Regions from separate parts of the Mesorhizobium sp. M0571 genome, predicted to be linked through region 3. Evidence: predicted binding sites of a transcription regulator. Region 3 holds the regulator's gene; each other region holds the start of a gene.

Region 1 (9,814 bases), on a different contig from region 3:
TGATCAGCATGCGACGTATCTGCGGTGAAGCGCCGGCGATGATGAAGCGCACGCCGGCGCGGCTCCCCTTGTGGGCCGCGCCTTCGATGACGTTGGCCGCCGTCGAATCGAAGAACGGCACCGCTGAACAGTCGAGGATGAAGTTCTTGCGCTGGTCGGCGATGCGGTCCAGTACCGTGCCGACGGTCGAGGCGGCGCCGAAGAAGAAGGCGCCCGAGATGCGGTAGACGACGGTGTCGGCATCGCTCGCCTCGCTGGAATCATAGGCGCTGGCTCGGTCGGCGACGTCTTCCTGCACCAGCGACTGGTCCGCCTCCACTGCGATGCTCTTGGCCATGCGGTCAACGAACAGGATCGAGCCCAGCGCAAAACCGACGACGATGCCTTCGGTCAGGTCGCGGAAGATGACGATCAGGAACGTCGTCATCAGCACCAGCGCATCACCGCGCGAGGCGCGCAGCAAGGTGGCGAAGGCCTGTTTCTCGAACATGTTCCAGCACACCACCGCCAGCACGCCGGCAAGCGCTGCAAGCGGGATGTAGCTGGCCAGTGGTGCCGCCACCAGCATCAGCGCAAGCAGGATGGCTGAGTGCATCATACCTGAGACCGGTCCATGCGCGCCGGCCCGCACATTGGTTGCGGTGCGGGCAATGGTGCCGGTGGTGCAGATGCCGCCGAACAAGGCGGAGGCGATATTGGCGAAGCCTTGCGCCACCAGCTCGCAATTGGAGCGGTGCCGCCTGCCGGTCATGCCGTCGGCGACCACGGCCGAGAGCAGCGATTCGATCGCCCCGAGCAGCGCAAAGGCGATGGCGTCCGGCAGCACGTCGATCATCCGGTCGAGGCTGAGCGGCGGAAAGGCGGGCCATTGCAGGCTGCGCGGAATGCCGCCGAAGCGCGTGCCGATCGTCTCGGCCGGCAGGGCGAGCAATGCCACGACGAGTGACGCCAGCCCGATGGCGATCAGCATCGCCGGCCACTTCGGCCGAAATCGCTTCAACAGCGCAATAGTGATGATGGTCAGTGCCGCCACCGAGGTGGCGGCGATGTTGATCGTGCCGGCCGCCTCGCCGATCGCCATCAGCTTCGGCACCAGCGGCCCGGGCTCCTTGCCGGCGAGCTTCAGCCCGAACAGTTCGACGACCTGGCCAGAGAAGATGATAATGGCGATGCCGGCGGTGAAGCCTACGGTCACCGGATAGGGGATGAACTTGATGTAGGTGCCAAGCCGGAGATAGCCGATGGCAAGCAGGAAAACGCCGGCCATCATCGTCGCCAGCAGCAAGCCATCGACGCCGACCCGCGCCACCGTCGCCGCCACCAGCACGATGAAGGCGCCGGCCGGGCCGCCGATCTGGAAACGGCTGCCGCCCAGCGCCGAGACCAGGAAGCCGCCGATGATCGAGGTGTAAAGCCCGCGCTCCGGCGTCACGCCTGAAGCAATGGCAATTGCCATCGACAGCGGCAGCGCCACAATGGCGACGGTCAGCCCGGCGATGGCATCGGCCTTGAAATGCTCGAGCGTGTAGCCCTCGCGCAGCACCGTCACCAGCTTCGGCGTGAACAGTTCGGAAAATGTCGGCCGCGCTGGTTGATGCACTGCCCGCCGGGTCTGATCCATCGAGTGCCTTCCGCATGAAACCAAGGAGGCGGCGGGATCGTCGGCAAGACTGTCGGCGGTCGCCGTCGCGACTTGGAGCGGCGTGCGTCCAAATGGGCGCACAGGTACGCTCCAATACTTTTGAACCGCGCATCGGACTATCCGAAAATCGATCTCGATTTCCGCCGATGCGGCAGTACCGTCAGCCTTGCGGGTTCTGCGGCGTGACAGGCCTGAGGCGAACGCCCCTGCCGCCACGCTCGCTCGCCTGGTTCTCGCCGATCAGCTCGACCCCGGCCTCTTCAAGTGCCTGGATGACCTTCATCAGCGTATCGACCACGCCCCGGACCACGCCGTCGCTCGCTTCCATGCGCTGGATGGTTGGAAGCGAAACCCCGGCGCGCTCGGCGAGCGTCTTCTGGTCGATGCCGGCCAGCGCCCTCGCGGCACGCATCTGCGCGGCAGTGATCATCGGCCAAAACCCCCGTCTGAGTCCTGCAATGTCACGTATAATACCTTTGTTATAATGGTTCAAGCATCATCCTGCACATGTGAGACATGCACCACTCTTTGCCAGCCGACACGCTATCATGCTACAGACTCGGGATCGTTTGGCGGCCCTGCTATCCCGATTTCACAGGCAACGACTTCAAAAGGATAAGCGGGTGAAGATATTCAAAGCGTTGACGACATCGACAGCCTTGCTGTCGATGGTTTTCCTGCTGGCAGGCTGCGGCCATGGCCTGATTAACAGGCTGATTTGACCGCAAATTGACTTACTGAGTCAGGTGCCATCGGCCCGCCCGAGCCATCGCTGCAGGAACCGTGCCGCCAGCCAGCACAGCATCGCCCAGGCAAAGCCGGCGCACCAGCCGGCCAGCACGTCGGATGGCCAGTGGACGCCGAGATAGATACGGCTGATGCCGACGAGCACCGCCGTCAGCACCGCCAGCCCAAGCACGTAGATTTTCGTTGTCCGCCCGGGCAAAAACCGCGCCGCCATGCTGCCCAGCGTCAAATATGTCACCGCCGACAGCATGGCGTGGCCGCTCGGAAACGAAAGCGATGCCACGTCGGCGAGATGCGAGACCAGATCGGGGCGCGGCCGGTCGATGTCGAATTTCAGCACGCTTGACAGGACCTGGCCGCCCGCCACCGCGACGAACATGAGAAGCGCCGCGCCTGGCCTGCGGATGAGGAGCAGATAGACGATCATTGCCGCAGTGATCAGTACCAGCACGCTGGCGCTGCCGAGGCTGGTGATGTCGCGCATCGCCCCTTCCAGCCATGCCGGTCCGATCGGATTGTCGGGTTGGCCGGCTTTGCGGAAGGCGAGCAGGATTTCGGTGTCGAAGGCATGCGGCGTGGTCGCCCGCGCCATTTCCATCAGCTCTTCGAACCCCCACAGCCCGCCGGCAATGATCAGCCCAGCCAGCAGGACCGGGAACTCCAGCCAGTTGCGCAGCCTGCTTGCAGTGTTCTTCATCGGCCCGATCGCAGTTACAGCTTTTGCAGATAGGGCCCGAGCGTTATCAGCGCCACAGCTGCGACGGCGAGCACGATGCCGGTCGCCTGCAAGGCATTGACGCGCTCGCCGAAGAAGACCAGCGCCACCACGTTGACCGACACCAGCTGGATCACCGCCGACAGGCTGAACGACACCGACATGCCGAATTCACGGATCAGCCTCAGCATGATCAGATTGCCCAGCGAATAGAGCGCCAGCGTCAGCACCATCTTGCCGAGGCTCGGCGCCAGTCCCCATTGCTTCGCCGCCGTCGCCGCCAGCAGAAAGATCACTGTCGAAACGCCGAGCTGCCCCAGTCCCCAGAAACTCACTTTTTGTTCCTCTCGATGCGGTCCTTCCGCGCCTGCCGCAGCTCTTGTTTCCGAAGCGCCGGTCGCGGTCAAGCGGGGCCGATCACGGACGCGAAATCTGAAGCTGGAAATTGACCGGCAACGTCATCAAACTGTGATCTGCCGGCGATAGGCGGTCAGTCAAGCGCCACGCTCCAGCCATCCCAAGAAGCCAGAGGCAAGCCCCCATGACTGAACATCGCTCCCCCGACGCCCGATTCCGCACCAGCCAGCTCGAGGAAAACAACGGCCCGGCCATCAATCCCTCCGACAACCGCACCATGGGCGAGATCATCGCCGCGCGGTTCTCGCGCCGCGGCTTCCTCAAGGGCTCGCTTGCCGTCTCGGCCATAGCGGCAACCGTCAGCCCGCTGGCGCTGATCACCGCCGACAACGCCCGCGCCGCCGAAGGCTCTGCCTTCGCTTTCGACGAGCTTGAAGCCGGCATCGACGATAAGCATCACGTCGCACCAGGCTACGACGCCGATGTGCTGCTGCGCTGGGGCGATCCGCTTTTCCCCGATTCGCCGGAATTCGATCCGACAAAACAGTCGGCGGAGGCCCAGGCCAGACAATTCGGCTACAACAACGACTATGTCGGCTATATCCCGATCGACGGCTCGGCCGAGCACGGCCTGCTGGTGGTCAATCACGAATACACCAATCCGCATCTGATGTTTCCGGGCCTCGTCACCATCGTCGACGGCAAAGCCAAGCAGACGGCCCTCAGCAAAGAACAAGTCGACGTCGAGATGGCCGCGCATGGCGGCACCATTGTCGAGATCCGCAAAGAAGCCGGCAAATGGCAGGTCGTGCGCGACGGCAAGCTCAACCGACGCATTACCTCCAACACCGATATCGCGCTGTCCGGCCCCGTCGCCGGCCACGACCGCGTCAAGACCAGCGCCGACCCGAGCGGCACGAAAATCATTGGCACCATCAACAACTGCGCCGGCGGCGTCACGCCGTGGGGCACCTATGTCATGGCCGAGGAGAACATCCACGGCTATTTCTCTGGCGAGCTGCCGCAGGGCCACAAGGAAGCGGCCAATTACAAGCGCCTCGGCATTCCCGAAGGCGCCTATGAATGGGCTGCGCATCACGACCGCTTCGACATCGGCAAGGAGCCGAACGAGCCGAACCGCTTCGGCTGGATCGTCGAGGTCGATGTCCAGGATCCGACTTCGGTGCCGAGGAAGCGCACCGCGATGGGCCGCTTCAAGCATGAGGGCGCAGAATCGATCGTCGCCAAGGATGGCCGTGTCGTCTTCTATCTCGGCGACGACGAGCGCTTCGATTATGTCTATAAGTTCGTCACCACCGGCAAGTTCAACCCGAACGAGCGCGCCGCCAACATGAATTTGCTCGACGACGGCACCTTGCATGTCGCCAAGTTCGCCGAGAACGGTTCGGTCGAATGGCTGCCGATCGTCTTCGGCCAGGGGCCGCTGACGGCGGAGAACGGCTTTGCCGGCCAGGCCGACGTGCTGATCGAGACGCGCCGCGCCGCCGACCTGCTCGGCGCCACCAAGATGGACCGCCCGGAAGACATCCAGCCCAATGCCGCCAACGGCAAGGTCTATGTCATGCTGACCAATAATTCGAAGCGAAAGGCCGATCAGGTCGACGCCGCCAACCCGCGCGCCGAAAACGCCTTTGGCCATATCATCGAGATCGTCGAGGATGGCGGCGATTTCACTGCGACAAAGGGCAAGTGGGAAATCCTGCTGAAGTGCGGCGACCCCGCTGTGGCCGAAGTCGGCGCCACCTTCTCGACCGCAACCACCGCCAATGGCTGGTTCGGCATGCCGGACAATTGCGCGGTCGATTCGGCCGGCCGTCTCTGGGTCGCCACCGACGGCCAGGGTCCGAAGGCCACGGGCCGCACTGACGGTCTGTGGGCGGTGGATACGGAAGGATCGGCGCGGGCGACCTCGAAACTGTTCTTCCGTGTGCCGATCGGAGCCGAAATGTGCGGCCCGTTATTTGCGCCGGACGACCAGACCGCCTTCGTTGCCGTCCAGCATCCAGGCGACGGCGGCGAGGACTGGGAGGCGTTCGGCCGTCCGTCCTACTATGAGGACCTGTCGACGCGCTGGCCCGACTTCAAGCCGGAGATGCCGGTGCGCCCGGCGGTCGTTGCCATCACCAAGCAAGGCGGCGGCAAGATCGCGGTCTGACACGCAGCAAGGCCTTGCAGTCTCAAGGAAGGATTTCGGTGATACGAAATCCTTCCTTTTCCGATGCGCAGGATGCATCCATGCTGCCATTGTGCGCCTGACGGATTATTCGGCGCGCTGAACCACGGCTACGTTCATCATGCTTCGCAACCTGAAGCCAATCGACTCGTATAATCTTATGGCCGTAGCGTTGCTGGCATAGGCGTGGAGATAGGGAACCTCGCCGCGCGCTACTATCTGATTTGCCACGAATAGGGACAGCAGCTTGCCCAGGCCACCGCCCCGAAATTCCGGATGTGAGCACACCCCGCTGAGTTCGGTATAGCCAGGTTGCTTCATGCGCTCGCCGGCCATGGCCGCAAGTCTGCCCTCAATTTTCACACCCCAAAAATCGCCCAGGCTCAAGGCTTCGAGCGTGAATGGGCCGGGCTTGGTGACCAGTGCCAAGGCGAGCATCTCAGCTGCATCGTGTCGCGTCAGACGTTGCACGCGCTGGTCGGAGACGATCTGCAATGGCTGCTCGGCAATCATCTGAACCCCGGCCGCGGCAGACGTTGCACAAAGCCCCGCGGGCAGAGCAATGGCGTCGGCCTGAAGCAGGATCACACTCTCGCCTGAGGAGACAAGCTTTTCGAGCGCCTGCAGGCTTTCCGGGTCATCCGCGGCGGTGGTGGCGAAAGGAACAATCGACGGCCGATATCGTCTGGCGAGGTTGTCACCTTGCGCGAAGACCTGATGCCGCGTCCGAAGCGCGCTCCAGATAGGGCGGTCAAGCAGGTGTCTCATTGCACCGTACCCTCCGGCTCTTTTAATCGACGGTCGAGAGGAGCCGCTGCGAGGCCGTCCTCGATGGCGGTCAGCTGATCAAGAAGCGGCCCCGAAAGATCTGCGCACAAATCCGCGACGGCGTTCTCGATGCGCGGCCAGACGTCGCGCTTTGCGACATCGACCAGCCGCCGACCGTCCCCCGAGAGGGAGACGATCCTGCGCCGCTGGTCATCGTTCGACTGATTGACCTCGAGCAATCCCAATTCGGCCAGAAGCGACACGCTCCGCGTTACACCTGGCTGCGCGATCCCAAGGGATTGCGCCAGTTCCCCGACAGGCAGCGGGCCCAGCCTGTCGAGCGCGGCTAGCAGCGGGTATTGGCTCGCCTGAACCGGGACGTCCAGCCGGTCGAGCAGGCGCTGCGCATCCGCTTGCAGTTGCTCGCCTATACGCTTCAACCTGCTGCCCAGGCACAGGAAGCCAAGCGATCGTATGACGTCTTCCATAGGTCAGCCCATCGCATGCAGAAATCAATAACATTGTATATAACAGTGCATGGAAATCAAGCGCCGCGTTGCAAGGCTTGCCTTCAAGCGGTCCACTGCGTCTAGGAGCTGACTTATACCGCTTTTCCGCCTGGAAACGTTGCTCGAAATGCTGGGGCTGCTTTGCCTGGCAAGGCCAGTCGATCAGTTGCGCAGCCGGTAGCCGGTCCTGAAGATCCAGGCGACGATTGCTATGCAGACGAGCAGGAAGATCACCGTCATGCCGAGGCTGACGCCGACCGAGACGTCGGACTTGCCGTAGAAGCTCCAGCGGAACCCACTGACCAGGTAGACGACCGGGTTGAACAGCGTCACCGTGCGCCAGATGCCGGGCAGCATGTTGATCGAATAGAAGCTGCCGCCGAGGAAGGTCAGCGGCGTGATGATCAGCAGCGGCACCAGCTGCAGCTGCTCGAAGCTCTTCGCCCAGATGCCGATGATGAAGCCGAACAGGCTGAAGGTCACCGCCGTCAGCACCAGGAAGGCGAGCATCCAGAACGGATGCTCGATCGTCAGCGGCACGAACAGCGAGGCCGTCGCCAGGATGATCAGGCCAAGCACGATCGACTTTGTCGCAGCACCGCCGACATAGGCGATGACAATCTCCAGATAGGACACCGGCGCCGACAGCAATTCGTAGATCGAGCCGACGAATTTCGGAAAATAGATGGCGAAAGAGGCGTTGGAGATCGACTGCGTCAGCAGCGACAGCATGATCAGCCCCGGCACGATGAAGGCGCCGTAGCTGATGCCGTCGATCTCGGTGATGCGTGAACCGATGGCCGAACCGAAGACGACGAAATAGAGCGACGTCGAAATGACCGGCGAAACGATGCTCTGCAGCACCGTGCGAAGGGCGCGCGCCATCTCCACCCGATAGATCGCCCATACTGCATGAAGATTCATGGCCGCGCGCAGGTTCATGCCTGTTTCCTCACCAGATTGACGAAGATCTCCTCGAGCGAGCTGTTTTCCGTGTCGATGTCGCGGAACTGGATACCGGCCGCCTCGAGCTCGCGGATCAGCGAGGCGACGCCCGGCCGTTCGCTCTGGTTGTCATAAGTATAAGTCAGCTGTCCGCCATCCGGCGAAAGCTCCAGCGCATAGCGCGAAAATGCGTCGGGAACGGTGGCCAGCGGACTGCGCAGTTCCAGCACAAGCCGTTTGCGGCCAAGCTTGCGCATCAACTCGGCCTTGTCCTCGACCAGCACGATCTCGCCGCGGTTGATGACGCCGACGCGGTCGGCCATCGCCTCGGCTTCCTCGATGTAATGCGTGGTCAGGATGATGGTGACGCCGTCCTCGCGCAGCCGGCGCACCATCGCCCACATGTCCTTGCGCAGCTCGACATCGACGCCTGCTGTCGGTTCGTCGAGGAACAGGATGCGCGGCTCGTGCGACAGCGCCTTGGCGATCATCAGCCGGCGCTTCATGCCGCCGGACAGCGTGATCGCCTTTGCGTCCTTCTTGTCCCACAGCGAGAGATCCCGCAGCACCTTCTCGACAAAGGCGGGGTTCGCCGGCTTGCCGAACAGGCCGCGGCTGTAATTGACCGTCGCCCACACGCTCTCGAAGGCGTCGATGGTCAGTTCCTGCGGCACCAGCCCGATCAGGCCGCGCGCGGCGCGGTAGTCGCGGTTGATGTCATGGCCGTCGACCGTGACGCTGCCCGACGAGCGATTGACGATGCCGCAGACGATCGAGATCAGCGTCGTCTTGCCGGCGCCGTTCGGCCCGAGCAGCGCAAATATCTCGCCGCGCACGATATCGAGATTGATCTCCTTCAACGCCTTGAAGCCGGTGGCATAGGTCTTGGTGACCCCGGAAATCGAAATGATCGGCTGCATGGCTGAAAACGGCTGCTTGAAACAGAGTTGTTGATTTAATCCGCTGAATGTCGGTGCGCAAATCCGGATGTCAATGGCGCTCCTGACAGTTCTGGACACCGAGGTTCGCCGAAATAGGCAACACTTGCTTGGTCGTCCAGCCAAATTCCACGCAAAAGCAGATTAAACGGCACTGCGGCGTTCCGCCTCGCGGCGGGACGCCGCTTTGACCGTCCGGCGCATCCAGCCTATCCTTCTACAAGCAAGCAGCAGCCGGAGCCGCCATGGACCCGCTCATCCTGTCGCGCATACAGTTCGGCGCGAACATCTCGTTTCATATCCTGTTTCCGGCGATCACCATCGCGCTCGGTTGGGTGCTGCTGTTCTTCAAGCTCCGCTATAACGCGACGGGCGATTCCGCCTGGATGCGCGCCTATTTCACCTGGGTGAAGGTGTTCGCGCTGTCCTTCGCCATGGGCGTCGTTTCCGGCGTCACAATGAGCTTCCAGTTCGGCACCAACTGGCCGGGTTACATGGAGACGGTCGGCAACATCGCCGGCCCGCTGCTGGCTTACGAGATCCTGACCGCCTTCTTCCTCGAGGCAGCATTCCTCGGCATCATGCTGTTCGGCTTCCGTCGCGTCTCAAACCGCGTCCACACGCTGGCGACGGTGCTGGTGGCCGGCGGCACCACCCTATCTGCCTTCTGGATCATCGCGCTCAATTCGTGGATGCAGACGCCGGCCGGCTTCGAAATGCGCGATGGTGTTGCGCACGCTACCGACTGGTGGGCCATTATCTTCAACCCATCCATGCCCTACCGGCTCGTCCACATGCTGCTTGCTTCGGGGCTGACCGTCTCCTTTCTCATCGCCGGCCTGTCGGCGCTGCGCTATCTCTACGGCGATCGCTCGGAATCGATGTGGAAGGCGCTGCGCACTGGCGTCTTCGCCGCCGCGATCCTGATCCCGATCCAGATCTTTGCCGGCGACCAGCACGGCCTCAACACGCTGGAGCATCAGCCGCAGAAGATCGCCG
Region 2 (9,814 bases), 330 kb from region 3:
CCGCAGTGGTCAGCGGATTAGCGGCCGGCGTCGGGAAAATGGCGAGAAAGATGCCGGGCTTGCCGTTGAAGCTCACCCTGGTGTCGGTGTTCGCCGCGGCGAGCTCGACGCGCGCCACGTCGCGCAATCTCACCACATTGCCGTCCTTCGAACGGAGCGGAAGGGCGGCGAAAGCCTCCGGCGTCTGCAGCGTCGAGCGCACGGTGATCGAGGAAGCCACATACTCGTTTTCGGTATCGCCGGGCGCGGAGAGGAAATTCGATGCGTTGATGGCGGTCAGCACTTCCGCCGCCGTCACGCCGCGCGCCGCCAGCTTGATCGGGTCGATCCAGACGCGCATCGAATATTCGGCGGCGCCGAATATCTGCACGTCGGCGACACCTTCGACCGTAGACATGCGTGGCCGCACGACGCGCTCGATATATTCGGTGAGCTGTTCCGGCGTCATGTTCGGGTTCTGCATCGAGATGTACATCATCGCGAACTGCTGGCCGGTGCCCTTGATGATCACCGGGTCTTTGGCGTCGTCCGGCAGGTCGCCGCGCACGCCTTGTACCTTCGACAGGACTTCGTTCAGCGCGACGTCGGGGTCGGAACCGAGTTTCATCTGCACCGTCACGGTGCTGGATGACGGCCGGCTCGCCGACGTGACATAATCGATGTTTTCGGTCGAGGCGACGGCACGCGCGATCGGAGCGGAAATGAACCCCTGGATCAGGTCGGCGCTGGCGCCGGGATAGGCCGTGGTGATCGTGATGGCCGTTTCTTCAACTTCTGGATATTGCCGGATCGAAAGGTTGAAGATGCCCTGGAAACCAAGAAGCAGGATCATCATAGCGAGCACGGTCGAAAGGACCGGGCGGCGGATGAAGAGGTCGGAAAAGCTCATTACTGGGCTGCCTGCTGGTTTGCCGGCTTGGTCGGGTCGATCGTGTTGTCGACGGCAACGGACATGCCGTTCGAGAGCCGGTTCTGGCCGGCGGTAACGACTTCGTCGCCTGGCGCGATGCCTTGCAGTATCTCGACCAGGCCGGCGTTGCGGCGGCCTGGCTTGACGAACACCTGAGCGAGCACGAGCTGCGGCTTCTGTTCTTCCGCTGTCGGTTTGGCCGGGGTAGCAGCCGGCTTTTCTTCGGGTTTTGCCGCGGGCGCTTCGGCAGCGGGCTTGGCAGCATCTGCGGCGGGCTTTTCTTCCGGCTTTGCCTCGGGAGCCGCGCCGTTGGTTTCGGCGGATTTGGCCGGGCGCACCACGAAGACGAAGTCACCGTACAGGCTTGAGGTCAGGGCGGTCTGCGGCAGCGCCAGCACGTTCTTGTCCTCGGGCAGTTCGACGCGCACCTGGACGAACTGGCCGGGCGTCAGCTTGCCTTCCGGATTGGCGACCTCCGCCCTCACCGTCACCAGCCGGCTCGTCGGATCGATCTTCGGATCGATACCGCGAATGCTGCCGGCGAACGGCATGTCGCCGCCGCCAATGCCCAGCCGCACCGTCTGTCCGATCTTCAGCTGCGGAAGCTGCTGCTCCGGAACCGTAAAATCGACACGCATCGTATCCATGTCCTGCAAGGTCACCACGGCGGTACCAGGTGTGAGATACTGGCCAAGGTCGATTTTCGGAATACCCACGGTGCCCTTGAAAGGAGCCGTTAGCTGCTTTTGATCGAGCACCGCTTGCAGCTTGTTTACCTGCGCGGCGGAGACCGACGCCGCTGCCTGCGCCGTGTCGAGTGTAGCGTCGGTGCCGACGCCGCGCTTCTGCAGCTCAAGAGCGCGCGTCAGCGTCGTCTGGTCGGATGTGGCTTGCGCCTTTGACGCCACGAGGTCGGCTCGCTCGACGGCATCGTCGAGCTGCAGCAGCACGGCGTTGGCGGCGACCTTCTGATTGGCATGGAAAAGGATGTCCTTGACGATGCCCGCAGTTTCGACCGTCAGGTCGACGCCGCGTACGGCACTGACCGTACCGATCGCCTCGATGCCAGGCGTCCAGGACATCGGTTTGACGATGACCGTCGACACGGTCGCGGCCGGCGGCTTCATGGTGGCGAAAAACTGTTTGATCGCATTGTCGCGAAACAGGTTGAAGCCGACGATGCCGCCGCAGACCAGCACGAGCAGAATGAAGGCGATGATGAAGCGCTTGATCACGAACAGTCCCCTCGGCCACGGCCCAGCATAACGGTCGGATGACCGGAACACATACCTGTGACTGGTCCCAATTTCAAATGACGGCGATCTTACTGTACCGTCTGGACGGTCTTGTCAATTCCGCCTAAGCTAATGAATGGGGAACGAATGATGAAGGTCCGCAGAGCAAATTCGCGCGAGAAAATTCTCGCCGCCGCCGCCGACGTGGCGCGCGAGACGGGTCCTGGCAGCCTGTCGCTGGATGCGGTCGCCAGCCGTGCCGGCGTGTCGAAAGGCGGCCTCCTCTACAATTTTCCGACCAAGGCGAAGCTGATGCAGGCGCTGGTCGAGGACTACCTGCGCGAGTTCCAACAGGCGCTGGAGTCCGCTCGCACGAGCGGCGTCAGCGGCGAAAGCCCGCTTGCAGCCTATGTCAGGCTTTCGGCCGATCGTGCCGAGGAGTCGAAACCGTCGGCCTCCTGGATCTTTTCGGCGATCGCCGAAGATCCTGATTTCCTGACGCCGATAAAATCGTTCAGGCGGCAGGTTTTCGAGCGGCTGAAGGGCGAGACGCCGGACCTCAAGGCGCTGCTGGTCTGCTATCTCGCCATCGAAGGGCTTCGCAGCATGAACCTGTTCGGTTCGGATATTCTCTCCGCCGATGAGCGCCGGCTGCTGATATCGTCCCTGCTGGAGATCGCGGGATAGGCGAGGGTTGCCTTCGCCGGGGTTCAGTTGCTCCGACTGTCGGGACGTCAGTTTGCTTCGATTGCCCCGTTTGCGTCACCTCAACCTGCCCTGCCGTCACACAGGCTTCATTGTGCGGACATAGCGTCCTCCCATTCTTTGCTGCAATGCACGAGGAGTGGGGTATGGTCGATATTGTTTCAAGCGAAGCAGGAATTCCAAGGCCGGAGCATCCGCTCGACCGGCCGAACAGCACCGGCAAATGGTTTCTGCCGGCCTTTGCCGTCATCGTCCTGGGCGGCCTTGCCTATGTCGGCTACGCACTCAGCCAGGACCTGACCAGCACCGTCGCGGTGCCGTGGATCCTGCTTGGCCTGGCGCTGCTGATCGCGCTCGGCTTCGAATTCGTCAACGGTTTTCACGACACCGCCAATGCGGTGGCAACGGTGATCTACACGCATTCCATGCCGGCCGAGCTTGCGGTGATGTGGTCCGGCTTCTTCAACTTCCTCGGCGTGCTCACCGCCAGCGGGGCGGTCGCCTTCGGCATCATTTCGCTGCTGCCGGTCGAGCTGATCCTTCAGGTCGGATCGAGCTCGGGACTGGCCATGGTCTTCGCGCTGCTGGTCGCGGCGATCATGTGGAACCTCGGCACCTGGTATCTCGGCCTGCCTGCCTCAAGCTCGCACACACTGATCGGCTCGATCATCGGCGTCGGACTTGCCAATCAGTTTACGGCTCCGGCCGGCTCCATCACCAGCGGCATCGACTGGTCGCAGGCGTCCAATGTCGGCCTGTCGCTTCTGATCTCACCGCTGGTCGGGTTCGGCCTGGCTGCGCTGCTGCTTCTGGTGATGAAGCTGCTGGTCAGGAACCGCGAGCTCTACGAAGCGCCTAAGTCGAGCGCCCCGCCGCCGCTGTGGATCCGGGCGTTGCTTATCTTCACCTGCACCGGCGTCAGCTTTGCCCACGGCTCCAATGACGGGCAAAAGGGCATGGGCCTCATCATGCTCATCCTGATCGGCGTAGTGCCGACCGCCTTCGCGCTGAACCGCACGCCCGATATCAACTATCTCGAAGCCTATAAGTCGGCGGCGACTGAGGTCGAGACCGTGCTCGGCAAATACGTCAAGCCCGGCGTCGCCGTGACCGACGCTGCCACAGCGGTCGGCGACGCCGTCCGTACCAAGACCTGGAAGGACGAGACCACGCCTGCCCTGCAGAGCTTCATCCACGACACCAGCGCCATGTTGTCGCCCTATCCGTCCGTGGAAAAGCTGCCGACAACTCTGGTCAGCAACGCCCGCAACAACATCTATCTTATCGGTGAAGCGCTGAAGCTGATCGACAAGAAGAAGCTGTTGCCGATGGAGGCAGACGACCTGAAGGCGGTGACGATCTATCACAAGGCGGTCGACAACGCGACGAAGTTCATCCCGCTCTGGGTCAAGGTCGCCATCGCGCTGGCGCTCGGCCTCGGCACGATGGTCGGCTGGAAGCGCATCGTCGTCACTGTCGGCGAGAAGATCGGCAAAAGCCATCTGACCTACGGTCAGGGTGCGTCCGCCGAGCTTGTCGCCATGGCGACGATCGCATCGGCCGACTGTCTCGGCCTGCCGGTCTCGACCACCCATGTCCTGTCCTCGGGCGTTGCCGGCACCATGGCGGCGAACGGCTCGGGCCTGCAATGGGCGACGGTGCGCAACATGCTGATGGCCTGGATACTGACCCTTCCGGTCTCCATCTGTCTTGCCTTCGTGTTGTTCGCCATCTTCCGCCAGGTGTTCTGAGCGGGGACAGGGCTTGACCAGAATGTCGCGGCGCCGGCTCCGGCGCCTCCCGGATCACCTGAACGCGCTTTGTTTCGGCGGCGGCCATGAATGACGCATCGCATCTGACATTGCTTGCCGCGGACGACCAGCATCATGCTCCCGGGTTGGTCTGGGCTTATCATGCCGCTCCCGGCAAAGCTCCCGAACCGCTGGCGCCCAGAGACATAGAGGCCGCACTGGCATCACCGGACGGCTGGGTCTGGCTGCATGTCGACCTTGTCGACCGGCGCGCCCATTCCTGGGTCAGCCATGCCTGCGCGCTGCCGGCGTCGGCTCATGCAATCCTCGAAGGGCACGAGGACAGCCTGGTGCTGGCCATGAGAACGGCGTCGTCCACGGCATTTCGGCCGACCTGCATGGCGAGATCGCCCATCAGTCGACGACGATCGGCAGATTGCATTTTGCGGTCTCGGAGCGGCTGCTGGTAACCGGCCGGCGCCATCCGCTGGCGGCGGTGGAGGAAGTGCACACCGCGCTTGCCGCAGGGCTGCGGCCGGCCACAGCATTCGAGCTGTTCGAGACGCTGGTCATGGCCTTTTGCAAAACCGCCAGCCTGCGGCTCGCCGCGGCGACGAAGCGGCTCGATGCGGTCGAGGACCATCTCGTGACCGAGCGGCTTGCCGATGAAAGGCGGCAACTAAAGGATGTGCGCCGGCTTGCCGTGTCCCTGCATCGGCCGATCTCGGCCTTGGCAGCGCTTTTCCAGGACGAGGACCGCTCCGCCTGGAACCTCTCCGCCGGCGCACATGCCGTTTTGCGCCGGCTTGCCGTCCGCCTGGAGCGGCTCGACCGCGAGGTCGTCATGATCAACGACCGGGCAAGGCTGCTGCAGGAGGAGCTTGCAGCCGAGCTCGCCGACGAATCCAATCGCAGCCTGAAGGCGCTGGCAGTGATGAGTGCGCTGCTTCTGCCGGGCACGCTGATCGTCGGCATATTCGGCATGAACACTGGTGGGCTGCCATTCTCCGAGGCTCCCAGCGGCTTCATCCTGGCGATGCTCCTCGCAGTCGGTGCGACCGGCCTGTTCTACTGGCTTTTGCTGCGCGCCGGCGCCAATCTGCGGTTCTGAGCCCGATTAACAGTGGCGTTCGTTCGATTGCATGCAAAGTACAGGCTGACACGTTGAAACCACGCATCGCGCTTTCCGAAAATCGGTTTCCGATTTTCGGACTGATGCGCTAGAGCCTATGAGATTGAACCGAGCTGCCGCCTCTAATCCGGAAAGGCTCCAGACGCCGCCCATGCCCCATCTTCCCGACCATCTTCTCGCCGGCTACCGCAGTTTCATGAGCGGCCGCTATCTCACCGAAAGCGGGCGTTATCGCTCGCTGGCGCGGGAGGGCCAGGCACCGGAAACGATGATCGTCGCCTGCTGCGATTCCCGGGCCGCGCCCGAAGCGATCTTCGATGCCGGGCCCGGCGAGCTGTTCGTGCTGCGCAATGTCGGCAATCTGGTGCCGCCCTATGCGCCCGACGATCAGTTCCACTCGACATCGGCGGCGCTCGAATTTGCCGTGCAGAGCCTCAAGGTCAAGAACATCGTGGTGATGGGCCACGGCCGCTGCGGCGGCATCCGCGCGGCACTCGACACCACGGCGGCACCCTTGTCGCCGGGCGATTTCATCGGCAAATGGATGAGCCTGATCGCGCCGGCGGCCGAGACCGTATCGTCCAGCACCTTCATGACCGCGACCGAGCGCCAGACGGCGCTGGAGCGCATCTCGATCCGCTATTCCATAGCCAATCTGCGCACCTTCCCTTGTGTTTCGATCCTCGAAGGCAAGGGGCGGCTGTCGCTGCACGGTGCCTGGTTCGATATTTCGACCGGCGAGCTTTGGGTGATGAACAAGGACACCGGCGATTTCGAGCGGCCGGAGACGGAGTAGGAGACTAGGCATGGTGCGAGCTCGGTTCGCGTTCGCGGCGGCGGCACTGCTGTGCTCAGCAAATGTCGCCCGCGCCGACGATAGCGCGATCATCGACCGCTGGTATTCGGCACTGCTGGTCGCCGACCGCACCGAATTGTCGGACCTGCTTGCCGATAACGTGCGCATCAAGCTCGACGACCTCGGCGTCGTGCAAAGCAAGCAGGAATTCATCGCCTCGATCGCTGAGTGGCAAGGCGCCGTCGCCGGGGCCGAAATCCGCCACCGGATCGAGAAATCCGAGGGCGGCGTCACCACTGTGATCGCCTGCTATGATTTTCCCAGCAACGACATGCTGATGCAGGAGACCTTTGCAGTCGCCAACGACCAAATCACCGCCAGTTCGCAAGCCGCGATCGCCGAAAATTGCGACGGTTACTGACGAAATTTTCGTCCAGGTTATTGAGGACGGGCGCTGGAATTGCCGGTGTTATTTCGCGTCTAAAAAGTGCACTGTCACCGTAATTCTTACCTAAAACGATATAGACGACACGATTGCTCTAGCAACGTCCAATTCTTCTAGATAATATGCATCACCAAGACATAGATATGTCATAAATACAAAATCAATTCCGTTTGACATATACCATGCAGATAACAATTGGTCGGTGGTTTCTGACAATACACCAACAGAGATTATGCCTTCAGACTCATGTTGCGTGATATGTCTTACATCTATAGAACTATTATGACAAAACTGAATCATAAATGTTCTCAGAACATCAGCATCTGCGTTTGGTTTTTCCCCGCTACGATACTTCGCAATTGAGAACTGAATCGCGCCGCAGCCGTCCGTTTCTTTGGCTAAGGTAGGTGGCGATCCCTCAGGAAGATCGCCGGCTATGTCTACCCATCCGGCAGGCAGGTCGAAGGTGAGGCCATGGAATTCTACTCTCATTAAGGTTCCCTTGGATCGGGTGTCAGGTCGGATTCCAGGAATTCCGGTGAACAGTGCACCTTTTGCTGCACGGCGCGTGAGTGGGCATCCTCAGGGTCGCATACGAGTGGAAGCCTCAGTCAAGGGAAAATGCAGGCTACAAGATAATAATCTTGGTGGGCATAGAATTCGGCTCGAATGATAACTCACGGCACCATGTGCGCACGCTTTCAGCGCTAACCGGGCGCTGTTGCATGGAACCGGCCGGCGCCTTACATCGGTGACGATCCACCTCCTCCCGCCACTCAGCGAAAGTTTGCCCATGCCGTCCGCCATCGACCTCGCCGCCCATCCGCTGACTGCGTGGCAAGGGCCGCTCGGCCTGCCCGATTTCACGCGCATCGGCGACGGTGATTTTTCTCCGGTGTTCGATGCGACCCTGAAGGCGCATGAGGCCGAGATCGAGGCGATTGCCGGCAACACCGGGACGCCGACCATCGAGAATACACTTGCTGCGCTCGAGCTTGCCGGCGAGGCCCTTGACCGTGTGTCGTCGATCTTCTGGTGCCGCGCCGGCGCCCACACCAATGAGGCGATCCAGGCGTTGGAGCGCGACATCTCGCCAAAAATGTCGCGGCATTTCTCGGCGATTTCGATGAACGAGCGGCTGTTTGCCCGTATCGACGGTCTCTATCAGCGCCGCGAGGCTTTGAAGCTCGATGCCGAAACGCTGCGTGTGCTGGAAAAGACCTGGAAAAACTTCGTCCGCTCCGGCGCCAGGCTCGATGCCGACGGCAAGAAGCGGCTTGCGTCGATCAACGAAGAATTATCGTCGCTCGGCACCACCTTCGGCCAGAACGTGCTTGCCGATGAGCGCGACTGGGCGCTGTTCCTCGACGAAGCAGACCTAGCCGGCCTGCCGGAGTTCCTGAAAAGCTCGATGGCCGAAGCCGCCGAGATGCGCGGCCAGAAAGGCCGCTACGCCGTCACTCTGTCGCGCTCGATCTACGAGCCGTTCTCGACCTTCTCCGAACGCCGCGACCTGCGCGAGACAGCGTTCCGCGCCTTCATCATGCGCGGCCAGAATGGCGGCGCCACCGACAACACCGAAGTGGTGCGCGACATGCTGCGCCTGCGCGCCGAGAAGGCGAAGCTGCTCGGTTATGCTTCCTACGCCGCATTGAAGCTCGACGACACCATGGCAAAGACGCCGGAGGCGGTGCACACGCTGCTCGATCCGGTCTGGGAAAAAGCGGTGGAAAAGGCCGCAAGCGATCAGGCCGAATTGCGGCGGCTGGCGGCCGAGGCTGGCAGCAACGAGAAATTCGCCGCCTGGGACTGGCGCTTCTATCAGGAGAAGCTGCGCGCAGAGAAATTCGCCTTCGACGAGGCCGAGCTGAAGCCGTATCTGCAGCTCGATCACATCATCGACGCCTGTTTCGACGTGGCGACACGATTGTTCGGCATTTCTTTCGAGGAGAAGAAGGGCATTGCCGCCTGGCACCCGGACGCTCGCGTTTTCGTGGTGAAGAATGCCGACGGCAGCGAGCGCGGCCTGTTCCTCGCCGATTATTTCGCGCGGCCGTCAAAGCGCTCCGGCGCCTGGATGAGTGCGCTGAAATCCGGCTACAAGCTTGGCCCTGGGTCGAAGCCGGTCATCTACAACATCATGAACTTCGCCAAGCCGCCGGCCGGCCAGGCAGCCTTGCTGTCGGTTGATGAAGCCAAGACCCTGTTCCACGAATTCGGTCATGCCCTGCACGGCATGCTGACCGACGTCACTTGGCCCTCGGTCGCGGGCACGTCGGTCAGCCGCGATTTCGTCGAACTGCCCTCGCAGCTTTACGAGCACTGGCTGACGGTGCCGGCGGTGCTGGAAAAACATGCGCTGCATGTCAAGACCGGCATGCCGATGCCAAAGGCGCTGGTCGACAAAATGCTGGCGGCGCGCACCTTCGGTGCCGGTTTCGCCACGGTCGAGTTCACGGCCTCGGCGTTGGTCGACATGGCCTATCACGCGCGGCCGGACGCGGCGGATCAGCCGCTTCGTTTCGAAGCCGAAACGCTCGAAAAGCTCAACATGCCCGACACCATCGCCATGCGTCACCGCACCCCGCATTTCGGCCACATCTTTGCCGGCGATGGCTATTCGGCCGGCTATTATTCATACATGTGGTCGGAAGTGCTTGACGCCGACGCCTTCGCCGCCTTCGAGGAGACGGGCGATCCCTTCAACCCGGCGCTGGCCGAGCGGCTGCGCAAGAACATCTACGCCGCCGGCGGCTCAAAGGACCCGGAAGAACTCTACACCGCCTTCCGCGGCAAGATGCCTTCACCGGAAGCGATGATGGCCAAGCGCGGGCTGGTCT
Region 3 (9,814 bases):
CGGCGGTGTCGCGATGTCGCTGTTTGCCGGCTCGTGGCAGGCGCTGTCGGCCTTCGGCTTCTCTTTCCTGACGACCGAAAGCTGGAATCCGGTCACGGAAAAATTTGGCGCGCTGGCGCCGATCTACGGCACCATCGTCACGGCGGCCATCGCCATCCTGATCGCGGTGCCGATCGGCATCGGCATTGCGGTCTTTCTCACCGAACTCTGCCCGCGTCCGCTGAGGCGCCCCATCGGCATAGCGGTCGAGCTCTTGGCCGGCATTCCCTCGATCATCTATGGCATCTGGGGCCTGTTCGTGTTCGCGCCGTTCCTGCAGACGACGATACAGCCCTTCGTCATCAACCTCTTCCATGGTGTGCCGGGACTATCCAGCCTTTTCGCCGGCCCTCCCTACGGCATCGGCCTTCTGACCTCCGCGCTGATCCTTGCCATCATGGTGCTGCCCTTCATCACCTCGATCACCAAGGACGTCTTCGATACGGTGCCGGCGGTGTTGAAGGAATCGGCCTATGGCATCGGCTGCACGACATGGGAAGTGACCCGGCGCGTGGTCATTCCCTATACCCGCATCGGCATCATGGGCGGCGTCATGCTTGGCCTCGGCCGCGCGCTCGGCGAAACCATGGCGGTGACCTTCGTTATCGGCAACGCCCACCGCATCAGCGCCTCCCTGTTCGCTCCGGGCACGACCATCTCGGCGACCATCGCCAACGAATTCACCGAGGCCGACGGCGACCTCTACACCTCTTCGCTGGTTTCGCTCGGCCTGATCCTGTTTGTCATCACCTTCCTGATCCTTGCCGCCGCCCGCTATATGCTGATGCGGATCGACGCCCGTACGGGAGCCTGACCGATGTCGACATCCTCATCGCTCCACAGCCGCCGCAAAGCCAGGAATTCGGTGATGATGACGCTTTGCGTCGTCGCCGCCGGCATCGGGCTTGCCTGGCTGGCGCTCATTCTCGGCGCGTTGGTCTATAAGGGCACAGCCGGGCTTTCGCTCGCGGTCTTCACCGAGATGACGCCACCACCGGGCGAAGCTGGCGGCCTGCTCAACGCCATCGCCGGCAGCCTGGTCATGACGGTCATCGCCGTTATCGTTGGCACGCCAATCGGCGTTCTGGCCGGCACCTACATGGCCGAGTATGGACGCTTTTCGCGCATCACCACCGTCGTCCGCTTCATCAACGACATCCTGTTGTCGGCGCCGTCGATCATCATCGGCTTGTTCGTCTATGAATTGATGGTGCGGCCAATGGGGCATTTCTCGGCGATTGCCGGCGCCGTTGCGCTTGCCATCCTGGTCATTCCGGTGGTCGTGCGCACTACTGAAGACATGCTCAACCTGGTGCCGAACGCGTTGCGTGAAGCCGGCGCCGCGATCGGCGCGCCGCGCTGGGTGGTGATCCGTTCGGTCGCCTACCGCGCCGCATTGTCCGGCATCGTCACCGGCATATTGCTGTCGATAGCACGCATTTCCGGCGAGACGGCGCCGCTGCTCTTCACCGCGCTCAACAACCAGTTCTGGAGCAGCAATATCAACGCGCCGATGGCCAGCCTGCCGGTGACCATCTTCCAGTTCGCTCTCAGCCCTTACGAGGAATGGCAGCAGCTGGCGTGGACCGGCGCACTCATAATCACCCTGACGGTTCTGGGCTTGAGCATCCTCGCCCGCAGCCTTACCGGACGCAGAGAGGACAGATGACACAGATGTTGTCCCCGGACATGACGATGACCGAAACGGTCGCCGAGAAGACGAAGATCGAGGTCAAGAACCTCAACTTCTACTACGGCCAGAGCAAGGCGCTGAAGGACATCAGCCTGTCGCTGCCCGAGCGCAGTGTCACGGCCTTCATCGGGCCTTCGGGCTGCGGGAAGTCGACGCTGCTGCGCGTCTTCAACCGCATCTACGAGCTCTACCCGAAACAGACAGCCGAGGGCCAGGTCCTGCTCGACGGCAAGAACATTCTCGACCGGTCGCAGGATCTCAACCTGCTCAGGACCAAGATCGGCATGGTGTTCCAGAAGCCGACGCCGTTCCCCATGTCGATCTACGAGAACATCGCCTTCGGCGTCAGGCTCTACGAGAATCTCGGCAAGTCCGAGATGGACGGCCGCGTCGAACAGGCGTTGAAGCGTGCCGCGCTTTGGGGCGAGGTCAGGGACAAGCTCAACGCCAGCGGCTTGAGCCTCTCCGGCGGCCAGCAGCAGCGGCTCTGCATTGCCCGCACCGTGGCAGTGAAGCCGGAAGTCATTCTGCTCGACGAACCGGCCTCGGCCCTCGACCCGCTGTCGACCGCCAAGATCGAGGAACTGATCGACGAATTGCAAGCCGACTACACGATCGTCATCGTCACTCACAACATGCAGCAGGCGGCGCGCGTGTCGCGCCAGACTGCCTTCATGTATCTGGGTGAGCTGGTCGAGTTCGACCGGACCGAGAAGATCTTCACGTCGCCCCGCGAGAAGCGCACGCAGGACTACATCACCGGCCGCTTCGGCTGAGCGGTGCCGATCACGCAGACGAGGACAATATCATGGCCGAACATACAGTCGCGTCTTTCGACGAGGATCTCGAGCAGATCAGCAAGCTGATCCGCGACATGGCCGACCTCGCCGGTTCGATGGTCGGCGGGGCGACCAAGGCCCTGTTGAATTCCGACAATGCGCTGGCGCAGCGCGTTGTTTCGGACGACGCCATCATGGATGCGCGTCAACGCGAACTGGACGACCGCGCCATCACCCTGATCGCCAAGCGCCAGCCGATGGCCCACGATCTGCGCCATGTCGTCGGGGCGATCCGCATGGCCGGCGACCTCGAACGCATCGGCGACCTTGCCAAGAATATCGCCAAGCGTGTGAGTGCGGTCGGCCTCAGCGTCACGCCGCGCGACCTATCGCATTCCATCGATGCGATGGCGCAGCTGGTGCTCATCCAGGTGCAGGGCGTCATCGAGGAGTATGCTGCCGGCGATGCGGCCGCGCTGGCCAAGCTACGCGCCGCCGACGAGCGCATCGACGTCAAATACACGTCCGTGTTCCGCGAGCTGTTGACGTACATGATGGAAGACCCGCGCAACATCACCGCTTGCACGCATCTGCTGTTCTGCGCCAAGAATCTGGAGCGGATCGGCGACCATGTCACCAACATCGCCGAAAATGCGTATTATGTGCTGACCGGCGAGCAATTGCCTGTCAATCGTCCGAAGCAGGACGAAACGACAATGTCCGCACCGGTGACATGATGGGGGTGCCCAGCCGATGATCGCACCACGCATAATGGTGGTGGAGGACGAGGAGCCGTTGGGTGTGCTGCTCCGCTACAATCTCGAATCCGAAGGCTACCAGGTCGAGGTGGTGACACGCGGCGACGAAGCCGAGATCCGTTTGCAGGAGAATGTGCCCGATCTTCTGGTGCTCGACTGGATGATACCAGCGGTTTCCGGCATCGAGCTCTGCCGACGGTTGCGGGTGCGCCCCGAAACCGAGCGGCTGCCGATCATCATGCTGACCGCGCGCGGCGAGGAGAGCGACCGGGTGCGCGGTCTTTCGACCGGCGCCGACGACTATCTGGTCAAACCGTTTTCGACACCGGAATTCATGGCCAGGGTCAAGGCGCTGCTGCGCCGCGCCAAGCCGGAAGTGCTGTCCAGCGTGCTGAAGGTCGGCGACATCGTGCTCGATCGCGAATCGCACAGGGTCTATCGCAAGAAGAGCGAAATCCGGCTCGGGCCGACCGAATTCCGGCTGCTCGAATTCATGATGCGGCATCCCGGCCGCGTCTTCTCGCGCAGCCAGTTGCTCGATAATGTCTGGGGCGAGACGATCTACATCGACGAACGCACCGTCGACGTGCATGTCGGGCGGCTGCGCAAAGCCGTCAATAACGGCCGCATGCCGGATGTCATCCGCACCATCCGCGGTGCCGGCTATGCGATCAGGGAAGATTGACCTGCCTGGTCAGGCTACGTTCTTTCTGATGCCGGGCCTCATTTGCGCGCCCGGCGCGAAAATCTCCTGGTCGACGAAGCTTAACGCCCGCATCGCGCAGCCTTCGCGGATCAGCGGCAATTCGTTCGGCTCGGTGTCGAAGGAGATCGAGCTCGAATGCTGGCCACCGGCGGTCTGGGCGATGGCCTTGCGCAAGGCCGGCTCGATCAGATCGAAGGCGGCGGCACTGACGCCGACCATCGCGACCGGTGCTGGATCGATCAGCGCGAACAACGAGCCGAGACCGAAACCCAGCGCTTCGCCGGCCCTGCGGTAGGCCTCGCGTTCCGGCCCATCCTTCTCGCGGGCCCGGGCCGCCAACGCGCGCATGTCGGCGTCGCTGACGTCGGCGACCGGTTTGCTGTCTTCGCTCATCCCCGTAGCGTTGCGCCAGATGGCGTAATTGCCTGCATAGGCCTCGATGCAGCCGCGCCGCCCGCAACGGCAGAGCGCGCCGCCTGGACGATGGATCATGTGGCCAAACTCGCCGCCCGAGGAATGCGTGCCGGTGAACAGCTCGCCCTTCAGCACCAGCCCCATGCCGATGCCGTGCGAAAGCAGGATGGCGATGAAGTCGTCGCGATAGCGATCCGGATCGCGCCAGCGCAAAGCCACCGCCATCATATTGCAATCGTTCTCCACCGTGGCCGGGATGCCGAATTCGTCTTCCAGCATGTCGGCAAAGGCGATGTCCGTCTGCGGCGTGATCGGCGACCACAGCATGGCGCGTGCAGGGGAGTCGGTAATTCCCTGAATCGCCAGGGCGATGCGGGCGACACTGCGGACGTCAAGGTCTGGATCTTCCAGCCGGCGCCGGACGATGGCCATGCATTCGCGGATCAGCTCGTCGCGCGGCATGGTCAGCGTGTCCAGCCGGCGCTGTTCCTCGACGACCACCTGTCCCGCATAGTCGATGATGGCGGCCGACAGGAAATTCAGCGACAACACCACGGTCAGCACCGCCGCCGCTTCCGGGTTGAGGGCGAGGCCGACCTGCGGACGACCGCGTTTCAACGAAACGGGCTCGTTTGCCTTGCTCTCGGCGAGGATGCCTTCCCGTATCAGGTCGGAGGAGATCGCCGATATGGTCGAATGGCTGAGGCCGGTGGTTGCAGCGATCTCCGTACGCGACGGCTGGCTGGCCCGGCGCACCGCCGAGATCACCATCGCCCGGTTGCGCCGGCGCAAATCGTCATGGCGGATTCCGACCGACATCGTTTTGCTTTCCTCCCGGTTGCCGCGGCCGCTCATGAACCGGAAGCCGTCGGTAATGTCCGACAAATAGTGTCAGATACAGGCAAATAGTGTCAGATGCCGGCGGCGCTGTCATCGTTTATTCCGACACTCGAAAAAACTCGGAGAGTCATCAAAATCCATCAGAATCGATGTTGACAGCAGCCGGAGATCGGGTCAGTATTTTTTCGAGGCTCGAAAAAATTAACGCCTCTAGCTGGTCTTTGGGCCAATTGGTCACGCCGTACGCGGCGCAGGGAGGATATGATGAAGAAATTCACGACCGCCATTCTGGCGGGTGTCGCCATGACGCTGACGCTCGCGTCGGTGGCGCAGGCTAAGGACAAGGTCATCGGCGTTTCGTGGTCGAATTTCCAGGAGGAGCGCTGGAAGACCGACGAAGCCGCAATGAAGGCCGCCATCGAGGCCGCCGGCGACAAGTATATTTCCGCCGATGCACAGTCCAACCCGGGCAAGCAGCTCACCGACGTCGAGAGCCTGATCTCGCAGGGTGCCAACGCACTGATCATCCTGGCGCAGGACGCCTCGGCGATCGGGCCGGCTGTGCAGAAGGCGCTGGACGAAGGTATTCCGGTCGTCGGCTACGACCGGCTGATCGAGAACAAAGACGTCTTTTACCTGACCTTCGACAACAAGGAGGTCGGCCGCATGCAGGCCCGCGAAGTGTTCAAGGTGAAGCCGGAAGGCAACTACGTCTTCATCAAGGGCTCGGGCGCCGATCCGAATGCCGATTTCCTGTTTGCCGGTTCGATGGAAGTGCTGAAGGACGCCATCGACAGCGGCAAGATCAAGAATGTCGGCGAGGCCTATACCGACGGCTGGCTGCCGGCCAACGCCCAGAAGAACATGGAACAGTTCCTGACCGCGAACGACAACAAGGTCGATGCCGTAGTCGCCGCCAATGACGGCACCGCCGGCGGCGTCGTCGCCGCGCTGACGGCGCAAGGGCTGGCCGGATCCGTTCCGGTCTCGGGCCAGGACGGCGACCACGCCGCGCTGAACCGCATCGCGCTCGGCACACAGACCGTGTCGGTGTGGAAGGACGCGCGCGAGCTCGGCAAGAACGCCGCCGAGATCGCCTCGCAACTGGCCGACGGCAAGCAGATGACCGACGTTGCGGGCGTTAAGGATTTCACCACGCCCGGCGGCAACACCGTCAAGTCGCTGTTCCTGACCCCGGTCGCCATCACCAAGGACAACCTCAACGTCGTCATCGACGCCGGCTGGATCAAGAAAGAAGAAGTCTGCGCCGGCGTGGCGGCGGGCACTGTTCCGGTCTGCAACTGATCCGACGTTTCCGAGAAGTCCGAACGCCGCGGCTGCTCGCCGCGGCGTTTTTTCAAGAAGAATTGTTTTTCCGCTTCCGGCGGATAACTTCTAGGCTGCTTCCGGCATCCGCGGCAGACGGCAACCCGGCGGGAGAAACATCATGACCGACACGACTTCCAACACGCCGGTCGACAGCTCGACCGCAGACCGGGCGCGTGAATCCGAGCTCGGCGTCGTTGCCCGATTTCTCAAGGCAACCGAACTCGACACGCGCATGCTCGGCATGGTCGGCGCGCTGCTGGTCATCTGGGTCGGGATCCACATATTGTCAGGCGGGCTCTTCCTGACGCCGCGCAATCTCTGGAACCTTTCCGTGCAGACCTCCTCGGTGGCGATCATGGCGACAGGCATGGTGCTGGTCATCGTGATGCGCAACATCGATCTTTCCGTCGGTTCGGTGGAAGGCGTGATCGGCATGGTGATGGGCGTGGCGCAGGCCGAATTCCTCGTCCGCGTCATGGGGTTTCAGCTTGGCAGCCCCTGGCTGTGGGTCATTGCACTGGCCGCCGGCCTGGTGCTCGGCCTGGCTATCGGAGCGTTTCAGGGTTTCATCATCGCCTATCTCGAGGTTCCTGCCTTCATCGTGACGCTCGGCGGATTGCTGATCTGGCGCGGCATGGCATGGCTGATTACCAGCGGGCGCACCGTTGCGCCGCTGGACAGGACCTTCCAGCTGATGGGCGGCGGACCACGCGGCTCGATCGGCGCCACCTGGAGCTGGATCGTCGGTGTCGTCGCCTGCGCGGCCGTTGCCTTCGTGCTCTTCAACGGCCGCTCGCAGCGCAAGCGGTTCAAGTTCCCGCTGCGCCCTGTCTGGGCGGAAACCTTGCTCGGCGTGATAGCCTGCGCCGCCATCCTTGGCGCCGTCTGGATCGCCAATTCCTATCCTTGGCCGGTCGGCATCGTACGCCAATATGCCCAGCAGAACGGCATCACCATTCCCGAGGGCGGGTTGTTCATCGCCCACGGCATCGCCATACCGGTGCTGATGGCCGTGGCCGCGGGCATTGTCATGACCTTCATCACCAGGCGCACCCGTTTCGGCCGCTATGTCTTCGCCATCGGCGGCAATCCGGAGGCTGCCAATCTCGCCGGCATCAACACACGCTGGGTGACCATGAAGGTGTTCATGATCATGGGCGTGCTGGCCGCGATCAGTGCGGCGATCGCATCGGCCCGCCTCAACGCGTCGACCAATGCGCTGGGGACCCTGGACGAGCTCCTGGTCATCGCGGCGGCCGTGATCGGCGGCACGTCGCTCGCCGGCGGCTCCGGCACGGTGCTCGGCGCCATGCTCGGCGCGCTTCTGATGCAGTCGCTGCAATCCGGCATGGTGCTGCTCGGCATCGATTCGCCGCTGCAGAGCATCGTTGTCGGCGCCGTGCTGGTGGTCGCGGTGTGGCTCGATACCGTCTATCGCAAACGGGTCTGAGCATGATCCCGAACCGAAGATCCGCGTCAGCGAAAAGTGGAAACCGGTTTTTGCTGCCGCTGACCTTCGGTTCGGACAAGATCATGCTCAAGCAAGATCTATAGGGAGGAGGAACGAGCATGGCAGACAAGACCGCTCCCACGGGCACGCCGCTGATCGAGATGCGCAACATTTCCATCGCCTTCGGCGGCATTCGCGCCGTCGACGATGCCTCGGTCGATCTTTTCCCGGGCGAGGTGATGGCTTTGCTCGGCCATAACGGTGCCGGCAAATCGACGTTGATAAAAATCTTGTCTGGCGCCTACAAGCGCGATGCGGGCCAGATTTTCGTCAACGGCGAGGAGGCTTCGATCTCCAACCCGCGCGACGCCAAAAAGTACGGCATCGAGACGATCTACCAGACGCTGGCGCTGGCCGACAATGTCGACGCGGCCGCCAACCTGTTTCTCGGCCGCGAGCTGATGACCGGCTGGGGTACGCTCGACGACGTCGCCATGGAGGCCGAGGCGCGCAAGGTGATGGGCAGGCTCAATCCGCGTTTCCAACGCTTCAAGGAGCCGGTAATAAGGCTTTCGGGCGGCCAGCGGCAGTCGGTTGCGATCGCCCGCGCCATCCTGTTCAACGCCCGCATCCTGATCATGGACGAGCCGACGGCGGCACTGGGGCCGCAAGAAACTGCGCAGGTCGGCGAACTGGTCAAGCAGCTCAAGGCCGACGGCATCGGCATCTTCCTGATCAGCCACGACATTCACGACGTGTTCGAGCTTGCCGACCGCGTCTGCGTCATGAAGAACGGTCGGGTTGTCGGCACGGCGCGCACAACCGACGTCACCCAGGACGAGGTGCTCGGCATGATCATTCTCGGCAAATGCCCGCCCGGCGCCATACCGGGCCCGGGGGCCCTGAAGATCGCCGCTTGAACAAGAATTAGCCGGCTAATCAAATGCGGCGTAATGTGCCAGTCGTCACCATGCTTTGGCCTCGCCATTGTGTTGACGCCGGGACTTGCCCATAAAGAACCTTCCATGGCCCGTATCAGCAATTGAAAAAGCTCTTTCCGACCGTCGCTTTCATCGCCGTCGCGCTGATCAGCCTGACGATGGCGGGTTTTGCCTATTTTGCCACCCAGGAAGCGGCCCGCATAAAATTCGAGGCGACGGCAGACGACGCGCTCAACCGGATCGAAAGCCGCATCGACCTGGACCTGTCGCTGCTGCGCTCGACCCAGGCGCTGTTCGATGCGCGCAATGGCGGTATCTCGCAAGGCGAGTTCAAGGCTTTCTTCAACGCACTCGACATCGACAATAATTTCGCCGGCCTGCGCGGCATCGGCTTCCTCCGCCTGGCGAAAACTGAAAACGACGCGGCGGTCGAGCGCGACATCCTGCACGACCACGGCGCAAGCCATGCGATCTATCCCGACACGAACTTGCCCTGGCGTACGCCCATCGTGCTGTTCGAGCCGCTGGATCCGTCCAACAAATCCAGCATCGGCTACGACATGTTCACCCAGCCGGTGCGGCGCGAGGCGATCGAAAAAGCGTTGGCCGACGACCAGCAGCATGCCAGCGGGCTTGCGCAGCTCGGCAAGGAAACGGGTGCCGCGCAGACCTTCACCGGGTTCTTCGTCTTCGTCCGGCTTAATGTCGAAACCGCGCCGGACGCCGTCAACGCGTCGAGATCCTCAACTGCCGGTTTCCTCTATGCGGCCTTCCGCTCCCGGGACCTGTTCCAGGCCGCGCTCAGCCGGGCGCCACTGTTGCCGGTCAATACCGAGGTCTACGACGGCGTGGTGAACAGCGACAA

The links. Region 3 encodes PhoB, which activates phosphate uptake and scavenging genes when phosphate is short. Its sites were predicted from a motif close to TGTCATNNANCTGTCAT; they were not measured.
Region 1: the regulator PhoB is predicted to act here: its motif matches at 3,561-3,577, upstream of NKI85_RS17890 (PhoX family protein).
Region 2: the regulator PhoB is predicted to act here: its motif matches at 2,927-2,943, upstream of NKI85_RS00415 (inorganic phosphate transporter).

What each region holds. Positions count from the first base shown of each region.
Region 1 covers NZ_JAMYQT010000014.1:55,003-64,816, reverse strand. The annotation lists gene NKI85_RS17910 (SulP family inorganic anion transporter) at 1-1,621, opposite strand, end outside; gene NKI85_RS17905 (helix-turn-helix domain-containing protein) at 1,803-2,072, opposite strand; gene NKI85_RS17900 (phosphatase PAP2 family protein) at 2,385-3,086, opposite strand; gene NKI85_RS17895 (hypothetical protein) at 3,101-3,439, opposite strand; gene NKI85_RS17890 (PhoX family protein) at 3,646-5,637, shown strand; gene NKI85_RS17885 (GNAT family N-acetyltransferase) at 5,743-6,423, opposite strand; gene NKI85_RS17880 (MarR family winged helix-turn-helix transcriptional regulator) at 6,420-6,911, opposite strand; gene NKI85_RS17875 (ABC transporter permease) at 7,095-7,856, opposite strand; gene NKI85_RS17870 (ABC transporter ATP-binding protein) at 7,871-8,797, opposite strand; gene NKI85_RS17865 (cytochrome ubiquinol oxidase subunit I) at 9,061-9,814, shown strand, end outside.
Region 2 covers NZ_JAMYQT010000001.1:72,900-82,713, reverse strand. The annotation lists gene NKI85_RS00430 (efflux RND transporter permease subunit) at 1-889, opposite strand, end outside; gene NKI85_RS00425 (efflux RND transporter periplasmic adaptor subunit) at 889-2,145, opposite strand; gene NKI85_RS00420 (TetR/AcrR family transcriptional regulator) at 2,296-2,832, shown strand; gene NKI85_RS00415 (inorganic phosphate transporter) at 2,997-4,601, shown strand; gene NKI85_RS00410 (hypothetical protein) at 4,688-5,071, shown strand; gene NKI85_RS00405 (CorA family divalent cation transporter) at 4,984-5,712, shown strand; gene NKI85_RS00400 (carbonic anhydrase) at 5,885-6,529, shown strand; gene NKI85_RS00395 (nuclear transport factor 2 family protein) at 6,540-6,950, shown strand; gene NKI85_RS00390 (hypothetical protein) at 7,041-7,466, opposite strand; gene NKI85_RS00385 (M3 family metallopeptidase) at 7,762-9,814, shown strand, end outside; gene NKI85_RS00380 (hypothetical protein) at 9,813-9,814, opposite strand, start outside.
Region 3 covers NZ_JAMYQT010000001.1:407,386-417,199, forward strand. The annotation lists gene pstC (phosphate ABC transporter permease subunit PstC) at 1-853, shown strand, start outside; gene pstA (phosphate ABC transporter permease PstA) at 857-1,708, shown strand; gene pstB (phosphate ABC transporter ATP-binding protein PstB) at 1,705-2,508, shown strand; gene phoU (phosphate signaling complex protein PhoU) at 2,541-3,248, shown strand; gene phoB (phosphate regulon transcriptional regulator PhoB) at 3,265-3,954, shown strand; gene NKI85_RS02025 (ROK family protein) at 3,964-5,208, opposite strand; gene xylF (D-xylose ABC transporter substrate-binding protein) at 5,494-6,534, shown strand; gene NKI85_RS02035 (sugar ABC transporter permease) at 6,677-8,008, shown strand; gene NKI85_RS02040 (ATP-binding cassette domain-containing protein) at 8,128-8,928, shown strand; gene NKI85_RS02045 (CHASE domain-containing protein) at 9,051-9,814, shown strand, end outside.